Regions from separate parts of the Croceibacterium aestuarii genome, predicted to be linked through region 2. Evidence: predicted binding sites of a transcription regulator. Region 2 holds the regulator's gene; the other holds the start of a gene.

Region 1 (4,945 bases), 420 kb from region 2:
AACGCAAAGCTCAGGTTGGAAACCGCCATCAGGATCAGCGCCCACAGCACCGAGCGTTTGAGGCCGATCTTGGCGTAAATCACCCCCCCGACGAATATGCCGATGAGGTAAGCCCAGAAGCCGACACCGACGTCGAAGAAGGCAATCTCGTCATTGCTGAACTGGAGATCGTCGAACAGCAGGCGGAACGTCAGGTTAGCCAGCGTGTCGCCGATCTTGTGGACCAGAATGAAGAGCAGGACGAGCAACGCGCCGCTGCGCTTGAAAAACTCGGCGAACGGCCCCGCGATCGAATTCCATATCTCGCCAAGGCCCTTCTTCTCCATCACCACCTTGCGCCGGACCGGTTCGCCCATAAGCAGCGCGGTAAGCATGGCCGGCAGCGCGAAGACGGCGCAGGTCATGTAAGCGATCGACCAACCGTAGCGGGCAGCCACCACCAGCGCGACGGCCGCAGCTCCTGCCGAACCGATGCGCCAGCCATACTGGCTCATGCCGGATCCGACGCCGAGCTGGTATGGCTTGAGGGTCTCGATCCGGTAGGCATCGATGACAATGTCGAACGTTGCTCCTGCGATCCCGACCAGCACTGCCGACAGCGCAAACCAGGCGATGTCGGCCTTCGGATCGGCCAACGCCAGATTGATCGTCGCGGCCATGACCAGGACGCCAACGACCAACATCCACGACACCCGCTGTCCCAGCGCGCCGAGTACCGGGAGGCGAACGCCATCCACAATCCACGCCCAGAGGGGCTTCAGATTGTAAACGAGAAACGCAAGGCTGAAGGCAGTAATGGTCGATTTCTCAATGCCGTCCTGCGCCAGACGCGTCGTCAACGTCGCGGCGATCATCGCGAACGGAAAGCCGCTCGAAACACCGACGAAGAACGCCGCCAGCGATTCCTTTTCGAGATATGGCTTGATCGAGCCCCACAGCCCGCGTTCCTGCGCTGGCAGGGTCTGTTCGATCTCGCTCATACGTTTCGCGTCCTCGCCGAAAGCTCCTGCTTAGCGCCGCGCACCATCATGGGAAGGGTGGATGAACCCTGCATCAACAGCTAGGGCCGCGGCATGACATCGAGCGACCGACCCGAAGGCGAACGCATCGCCAAGCTTCTCGCCAGGGCAGGCGTGGCCAGTCGGCGCGAGGTCGAGCGGATGATTGCCGAGGGGCGGATCGCGCTCAACGGCAAGAAGCTGGAAACGCCGGCGACCATCCTGCCCCACCTGCGCGGTGTGACGGTCGACGGCAAACCGGTCGGCAAGGCCGATCGCACTCGCCTGTTCCGCTTCCACAAGCCGTCGGGGCTCCTCACCGCCGAACGCGACCCCAAGGGGCGCCCGACGATTTACGATGCGCTGCGCAATTCGCTCCCGGGGGATGCGCCGCGATTAATGCCGGTCGGCCGCCTCGACCTCAATACTGAGGGCCTGCTGCTGATGACCAACGACGGCGAACTCAAGCGGGCAATGGAGCTGCCCTCGAGCGGTATTCCGAGGACGTACCGGGCGCGGACGTTCGGCGATGTCACCCAAAGCCAGCTCGAAGATCTGATCGAAGGCGTGACGGTCGAAGGCGTCAATTACGGCCGCATCGACGCCAATCTCGAACGCAGCACCGGCCGCAACCAATGGATCGAACTGACGCTGACCGAAGGCAAGAACCGCGAAGTCCGCCGGGTGCTCGAACACCTCGGGCTCCAGGTCAGCCGCCTGCTGCGAACAGCTTACGGCCCCTTCGTGCTCGGAGACCTTCCGCGCGGGGCAACCGACGAATTGAAAAAGCAGGACGTCGAGCGCTTCGTGTCGAGCCTGAACAAGGGGCACCGATGAGGGTCATCGCCGGCGAGTGGCGCGGCCGGCTCCTGCGCGCGCCGGTCGGCGATACGACCCGTCCCACCGCCGACCGAACCCGCGAAGCGCTCTTTTCGATGCTCACCAGCCGGCTCGGCAATTTCGACGATCTCGCGGTCGGCGACCTTTTCGCCGGATCCGGCGCACTCGGTCTCGAAGCGCTGTCGCGCGGTGCGGCAACGGCCCTCTTCGTCGAGCAGGATGCGGCGGCACTCAGGGCGCTGCGATCCAACATCGCGGCGCTGCGCTGCGCCCAGCGCTGCGACGTGCGGGCGCAGTCGGTCTTGGCTCTGGGGCCGGCGCGCCGGCCGCTCGACCTGCTACTGCTCGATCCGCCCTACGGAACGGGTGCCGGCGTGGTGGCGCTCGAGAAGCTGAAGCGGCTGGGCTGGATCGCGCCGGGAGCCTGGCTCAGCGTCGAAACCTCGCGCAAGGAGACCGTTGACGCGAAGGGCTTCACGGTCGACACAGTGCGCGACAGCGGCAAGGCCCGTTTGCATCTACTGCGGCTCGATTGAGCCGGCCTTCTCGCAAAGGTCAGCCGCCATTGTCATTTTCGTTGTCGTCGAGCTGGCTGGCGGGCTTGCCCGGCCAGTAGGACAGGGCACGAGAATGTCCGGGCGCGCCGCCCTCGCCCGGGTTCTGGCAGCTATCGTGAACCTTGCGGCTGCACACCGGGTACGTCTTGTTGAGGACCGACGCGGGCGGGGCTGTGAGATTGCCCGGGTCGTTGTGCGCCACGACCGGTGGTGTGGCGGGATCGTTGTCCGTAACGACTGCTGTCGCCGAAGGCGGAGGCGCAGCCTGCGCGTTGGCCGCCGCGGCCGTGTTGGCGGTTACCTTGGCCTTGCCGGCCGCCCCGACCTGCTGCGCGATCGAGGTCCAAGCCTCGGTTCGCTGTGCAGGCGTCATTGCCGCGATTTGGGCCTTCTGTTGGGGCGTGAGGAGGAAGTAATTCTTCTGCTGGTCCGGCGTCAGCGTCCAGAAATAATCCTGGTAAATCGGATCCCATGCCAGATAGACCGTCTGCCGATCCGGCGGCCAGGTATCGAACGTGGCCTGCTGCTCGGTCGTCAGCGTAACGGCGGCGTCAGCGTCCTGCGCCATCGCCGGCATGGCGGCGACGGCAAGCGCCGCAACCCCTGCGAAAATGAACTTGTGCATGGTACTCTCCATCGATCGTCCCTGTGCGCCGAAAAAAACGCGCGCGTCCCTCCGGCGGTTCCGGCCAGCGGCGATGGGCTACCCTTGCGTGCACACTCGATGTTCCCTAGCTGTTCGCCGTGAGCGACACACCTCCACCAGCCCGAACAGAGCCTGCAGGCGAAGCGCCGGCGTGGCTCGACGGCCTCAATCCTCCGCAGAAGGAAGCGGTGCTCACGACAGAAGGGCCGGTGCTGATGCTGGCGGGCGCCGGCACGGGGAAAACCGCCGCCCTGACCGCCCGCCTCGCCTACCTGATCCGCACACGGCGCGCCTGGCCTAGCGAAATCTTATGCGTCACCTTCACCAACAAGGCCGCGCGCGAAATGCGCCACCGCGTGGGTGAGCTGATCGGCGATGCGGTGGAGGGCATGCCGTGGCTTGGGACCTTCCATTCGATTTGCGCCAGAATGTTGCGTCGGCACGCCGAATTGGTGGGACTGCAGTCGAACTACACCATCATCGACACCGACGACCAGATTCGCCTGCTCAAGCAGCTGATATCCGACCAGGGCCTGGATGAAAAACGCTGGCCGGCGCGTCAGCTGGCCGGACTGATCGATCGCTGGAAGAACCGCGGGCTCAATCCGGGCGATCTCGATGCTGTCGAGAACGAAGCCTATGCCAACGGTAAGGGCCAGCAGATGTACGGTCTTTACCAGCAGCGGCTCAAGAGCCTCAATGCCTGCGATTTCGGCGATCTGCTGCTGCACATGCTCAACATTCTGCGCACCGAGCGCGACGTGCTGCAGATGTATCAGAAACGCTTCAAGTACGTGCTGGTCGACGAGTACCAGGACACCAACGCGGTCCAATACCTGTGGCTGCGACTGCTGGCGCAGGAGCGGAAGAACATCTGTGTGGTCGGGGACGACGACCAGTCGATCTATTCCTGGCGCGGCGCGGAGGTCGCCAATATCCTGCGCTTCGAGAAGGATTTTCCAGGCGCCAAGGTCGTCCGGCTCGAACAGAACTATCGCTCGACGCCGCCGATCCTCGCCGCGGCATCGGGCCTGATTGCGGCCAATTCCGAACGCCTCGGCAAGACCCTGTGGACTGAGCAAGGCGGCGGCGACAAAGTCCGGGTGATCGGCGTCTGGGACGCGCCCGAAGAAGCGCGCCGCGTGGGCGAAGAAATCGAGCGTCTCGAGCGCGAGGGAGCGCCGCTCGAGCAGATAGCGATCCTCGTGAGGGCACAGTACCAGACGCGCGAGTTCGAAGACCGGTTCATCCAGATCGGCCTGGGTTATCGTATCGTCGGCGGATTCCGTTTTTACGAGCGGGCCGAGATCCGCGATGCCCTCGCCTATTTGCGTGTGATCGCCCAGCCGCAGGACGATCTCGCCTTCGAGCGGATCTACAACCAGCCCAAGCGCGGCCTCGGCGCGAAGACGCTGGAAGCGATGCATCGCCATGCGCGGGCGACAGGGCTCCCGCTCGCGGTCGCCTCGCTACAACTGGCGGACAGCGACGAGCTGCCGCCACGGGCGCGCGGAACCATCGCCACGCTCATGGGCGATTTCCTGCGCTGGCGGGAGATGAGCGAGAAGGTCACCCCGTCCGAACTGCTCCGCACCGTGCTGGAGGACAGTGGATACGACGCAATGCTAAAGGCAGACCGCTCGGCCGAGAGCGCCGGGCGGTCCGACAACCTGACCGAACTTGCGCGGGCAATGGAGGACTACGAAACCCTTGGCGACTTCCTCGAGCACGTCAGCCTGGTGATGGATAACGATGCGGCGAGCGACGAGGACAAAGTCACCATCATGACCATGCATGCCGCCAAGGGGCTGGAATTCGACAACGTCTTCCTCCCCGGCTGGGAGGAAGGCGTATTCCCGAGCCAGCGCGCGCTCGACGAGGGCGGGCTCGCTAGCCTCGAGGAA
Region 2 (4,945 bases):
CCCGGTCCATGTCTGTCACCTTTGCTCTTGCCGCGAGGGCGTGCAGGTGAGCCGCCTCACCCATCTCGACGAATCGGGCGCGGCACGGATGGTCGACGTCGGGGGCAAGCCGCAGACCGCCCGCTCGGCCACGGCCGAAGGCCGGATCCGCATGGCTCCCGCCACGCTTGCGGCGGTCCGCGAAGGCAGCGGTCCCAAGGGCGATGTCCTCGCCGCCGCGCGCATCGCCGGGATCATGGCGGCCAAGAAGACCGGCGAGCTCATCCCGCTGTGCCACCCGCTGGCGCTCGACGCGGTGACGGTCGATTTCGCCTTCGAGGAAGGCGCCGTGCGGGTGATCGCCCGGGCCTCGCTGACCGGCAAGACGGGCGTGGAAATGGAAGCGCTTACAGCCGCTTCGGTCGCTCTGTTGACAATCTACGACATGGCCAAGGCGCTCGAAAAGGGCATGGTCGTCGAAGGTCTGCGCTTGCTCGAAAAGACCGGCGGCAAGAGCGGCGACTGGCGCGCGGAATGACCCCGCCGCTGCCGCTCGGCGAGGCGCAGGCGCGCCTGCTCGGGACGGTCGAACCGCTGGCGGCAGAAACCGTCGCCGCACACGGGGCGATTGGGCGCCATCTTGCCGAGCCGCTTCGCGCCGCCCGCACCCAGCCGGCCGCGGACCTCTCGGCGATGGACGGCTACGCGGTGTGCGGCGACGATCTCGAAGGGCCCTGGGCCGTCGATGGCGAAAGCGCCGCCGGACACCCGTTCGCCGGTACGCTCGCCCCGGGTCAGGCCATCCGCATCTCCACGGGCGCGCTGATGCCCGCCGGCGGCGGCGCGGTGCTGCTGCAGGAAAATGCCGTCCGCGAGGGGAATTTCCTGAAGCTCAACGGCGAAGGGGTGCCGAGCGAGCGGCACATTCGCCGTGCCGGGTTCGATTTTCGCGCCGGGGATGCCTTGCTTGATGCGGGAACACGAATTGGCCCGGCCCAGCTCGCGCTCGCCATGGCTGCCGGTCACGGCGCCCTGGCGGTGCACTGTCTGCCCACGCTGGCGGTGCTCGATTCGGGCGACGAACTGGCGGCTGATCCGGCGAACTGTCCGCCGGGCAAGCTCCCGGCCAGCAACGGGGCGATGCTCACGGCGATGAGCGCGCCCTATGCCGCCTCGATCCGGCGACTCGGCCCGGTGCCCGACACGATGGAGGCGATGCTCGCCGCCTTGGAAAGCGCCGGCGACGTGGATGTTATCGTCACCAGCGGCGGAGCCTCCGTCGGCGACCATGACCTGGTGCGCCCCGCGCTCGAGCACTGGGGCGCGGACATCGATTTCTGGCGGGTGGCGATCAAGCCGGGCAAGCCGCTGCTCCTCGCGCGCAAGGAAGCGCAATGGGTCCTCGGCCTGCCAGGCAACCCGGTCTCGAGCTACGTCACCGCATTCCTGTTCCTGCTGCCGCTGCTGCGCCGGCTCGGCGGGGCCGCAGAACCGCTGCCGCGCCCGCTGCAACTCCCGCTCGGCATGGCGCTGCCCGCAGCCGGCGATCGCACCGAATTTCTCCGCGCCCGGATCGTGGCAGAAGCGCTGGTCGCCGTCGACGAACAGGATTCGAGCGCCCTGCGCGCGCTGTCCGCGGCCGAAATGCTGATCGTGCGTCCCGCCGGAGCGGGTCCTGCCTCGCCCGGCGACGGCGCCCTGGCCTATCGCCTCGAAAACGGCGGTATCGCTTGACGGCCTTGCAAAAGTTGCCTACCTGTTCCGCATTCGTTCCCGAATTGGAACACTTTTTGCGGAGAGAACAGGGATGTTGACCGCCAAGCAGCACGAATTGCTCCTCTACATCCAGCGCAAGCTGGAGGAGACCGGTATTTCGCCCTCGTTCGAGGAGATGAAGGAAGCGCTCGATCTGAAGAGCAAGTCGGGCGTGCACCGCCTGATCTCGGCGCTCGAAGAACGCGGTTTTCTCCGCCGCCTGCCCAACCGAGCCCGCGCGCTCGAAGTGCTCAAGCAGCCGGAGAACGTAAAGGGTCAGACCCCGGCAGCGGCCAATTCGAACGACCCGCTTACCCGGGTGACGACGCCGCCGCGCGCCGCCGCGCCGGCCAACGACGTGATCGAGATCCCGCTCCACGGCCGCATCGCCGCCGGCGTTCCGATCGAGGCGATGGAAAGCGACCGCACGCTGCCGGTTCCCGCCGCGCTGCTCGGCTCGGGCGCTCACTACGCGCTCGAGGTGTCGGGCGATTCGATGATTGAAGCCGGCATTCTCGACGGCGACTTCGCGCTGGTGAAGAAGACCGACACCGCACGCGACGGCGAGATCGTCGTCGCCCTCGTCCGCAACGAGGAAGCGACCCTCAAGTACCTGCGCCGCGAAAACGGCAAGATCCGCCTCGACCCCGCCAATGGCGCCTACGATCCGCAGATCTACGCCGAGCATGAAGTCCAGGTGCAAGGCAAGCTTGCCGGGCTGCTGCGGCGATATCACTAGGCGTTTTACTTCCGCGGGTGCCACCACCCGTGCTCACCCTGGCTCGCCGCCACGGTCGTGACGTCGACGCCGCTCTCGCCCAGCACCAGCGCCACTCCGCCGGTCTCGCCCAGGGTCCGCGCGTCGGCCAGCAACGCGCGCGGCCGGCATGAGCGCGGAAGGTAGCGGTCGGCGACCACGATGTCGGCGCGTTCGCAGGCTGCCGCCAGTGCGCGTTCCTCGATCATGTTGCGGCTGCGGGCCATGAGGAGGCGCCAGGACCGCCCCGCCCGTTCTATCGTCAGGGTGCAGAAATCGCGCGAGCACTCGGCCCCCCGCCAAGTCGCCAACGGTACCGGCTCGGCCTCGACCCCGGCGAGCTCCATCAGGTTGTCGCGGGTAAACTCGCTCTTCGTGTCGCGCAAAGACAGCAGACGCCCGTCCCGGGTGACGATGCCGACCTGCCGGCCGTCGCCCGAGACCAATACGTCGGGGGCCGGTGTGAGCAGCATCGACAGCGTCGCCGCGCCCGCCGCCGCAAGGCCCCACAGCCGTTCCTTGCCGCGCCACAGCGCGAGCCACAGTCCGCCGAGAACGAACAGCGCGAAGGTGCCCCAGCCCATCTGCGGCATCAGCGTGACCGCGCCCGGCTGGCTTGCGGCGAGGTGCGCGATCCACAGCAGGAGGTCGAGCGATTGGCCCGCAAGCCACCAGACCGGCAGTCCAAGCCCCACGAGATCGAGCAGGAGGGCGAGCGCGATCAGCGGCATCGAGACGAACGTGACCAGCGGGATCGCCAGCACGTTGGCGAAGGCGCCGTAGACCCCTGCGCGGTGAAAGTGGAACAACACGATAGGCATCAGCGCCAATTCGATCACCACGCCGGTGAGAAGCAGCCCAAGCGCGCCGCGCAGTATTCGCATCGCAAGCCTCTCCTCGCGCGCGCCAAGCGAGGCCCGCACCGGGCCGGCATTGTGCAGCGCGACGATTGCGACGACCGCGGCAAAGCTCATCTGGAAACTCGGTCCGGCGAGCGATTCCGGCCACAGCAGCAGGACGAACACCGCGGCCACTGCGACCATCCGCAAACTCAAGGGCTCGCGCCCCAGCGCCAGCGCGCCGAGAACCAGAACCGCGCCGACGCAGCTGCGCACGGTCGGCACCTCCGCTCCGGTGAGCAGGGTGTAACCGATCCCGGCAAGCGCCCCGACGCCCGCCGCGACGACCGGCAGTCGCACCCGCAGCGCCAGCCACGGCCAGGCGGCCAGCACGGTCATCGCAAGGAAATAGGCCGCAGCTATGACCGCGCTGACGTGGAGGCCGCTGATCGACAGCAGGTGGGTCAGTCCGGCATCGCGCATGGCGTCTTCGTCGGCCGTAGTGATGGCGCCGCGGTCGCCGCTGGCGAAGGCCGCGGCGATGGCCCCTGCCGAACCGCCCAAACGCGATCGGACATGTGCTGCGAGGCGCCGCTGCAACGGCGCGAGCCACGCCTCGCTGGCCGGCGGCGCGACCAGTTCGACCGGCCCTTGCACGCTGCCCGTTGCGGCATAGCCGGCGAACCAGGCGGCGCGAGCGAAGTCGTAGCCGCCGGGCAGCATCGGCGAGGCAGGCGGCATGAGCCGCGCCTTGAAGCGGATCACGGCTCCCTCGCGAAAATCCTCGCGGTCGGCATCGAGCGGCACGTTGACCCGGATCTTGACCGCCTCGCCCGCGCGATCGCGCGCCGCGAGCACGAGCCGGGTGCGGTCTTCCGCCGGTTGTTCGATGCGCTCGAGCACTCGCCCTTCGACGACGGCCGAGACGGGCCGGGCGAAGGGTTCGGCCCCGACCGCGGCCGAGCGTGCCCAGATCAGCGCCGTTCCCGCCGCGAGCAGCGCACCGGTGCTCGCCACGGCAGTGAGAAGATGCACGCGCCGCTCCTGGCCGCGCCACAATGCAACCGCGCCGAGCGCCGCGAGCATGCCCGCGGCGATGGTACCGATCCACCACGCGGATGCCGGCAGCGCGAACCACGCGGCGATCCCGCCGGCCAGTGCCACCGCCAGCCAGGGTCCGCGATCGAACGCCGCCCGGGCGAGAAACGCATCGGCTCCGTCGAGGAAACTGGACAAGCGGGCGCGCATTCGCCAAGGCGTCTGCTGCAACGCAGCATCGCCTGGTTCCTGCCCCAACGGGACCAGAGGCGCCTCGCGCGTGGCCATCGGGCGCATTGGAAAGGAAAGTCAGTTACATGGCAAGCGGTAGCGAGGGACAGGTGGTCACCCGTTTCGCCCCGTCGCCGACCGGATTCCTGCACATCGGCGGCGCCCGCACGGCGCTGTTCAACTGGCTCTACGCGCGCCACCACGGCGGCAAGGCGCTGCTGCGGATCGAGGACACCGATCGCAAGCGCTCGACCCAGGAAGCGATCGACGCAATTCTCGACGGCCTCGCCTGGCTCGGCCTCGACTACGACGAGCCGCCGGTGTTCCAGAGCGAGCGCGCCGCCCG

The links. Region 2 encodes LexA, which represses DNA repair genes until DNA is damaged. Its sites were predicted from a motif close to GTTCCNCNCTTGTTCT; they were not measured.
Region 1: Q7I88_RS09810 (ATP-dependent helicase) is a predicted target of LexA. The motif match lies at 3,122-3,137, and genes of this name have one in related genera.

The regions. Positions count from the first base shown of each region.
Region 1 covers NZ_CP131039.1:1,988,082-1,993,026, reverse strand. The annotation lists gene Q7I88_RS09830 (AmpG family muropeptide MFS transporter) at 1-980, opposite strand, end outside; gene Q7I88_RS09825 (pseudouridine synthase) at 1,074-1,835, shown strand; gene rsmD (16S rRNA (guanine(966)-N(2))-methyltransferase RsmD) at 1,832-2,374, shown strand; gene Q7I88_RS09815 (hypothetical protein) at 2,394-3,020, opposite strand; gene Q7I88_RS09810 (ATP-dependent helicase) at 3,140-4,945, shown strand, end outside.
Region 2 covers NZ_CP131039.1:2,406,836-2,411,780, forward strand. The annotation lists gene moaC (cyclic pyranopterin monophosphate synthase MoaC) at 47-517, shown strand; gene Q7I88_RS11930 (molybdopterin molybdotransferase MoeA) at 514-1,713, shown strand; gene lexA (transcriptional repressor LexA) at 1,787-2,473, shown strand; gene Q7I88_RS11940 (ComEC/Rec2 family competence protein) at 2,479-4,656, opposite strand; gene gltX (glutamate--tRNA ligase) at 4,686-4,945, shown strand, end outside.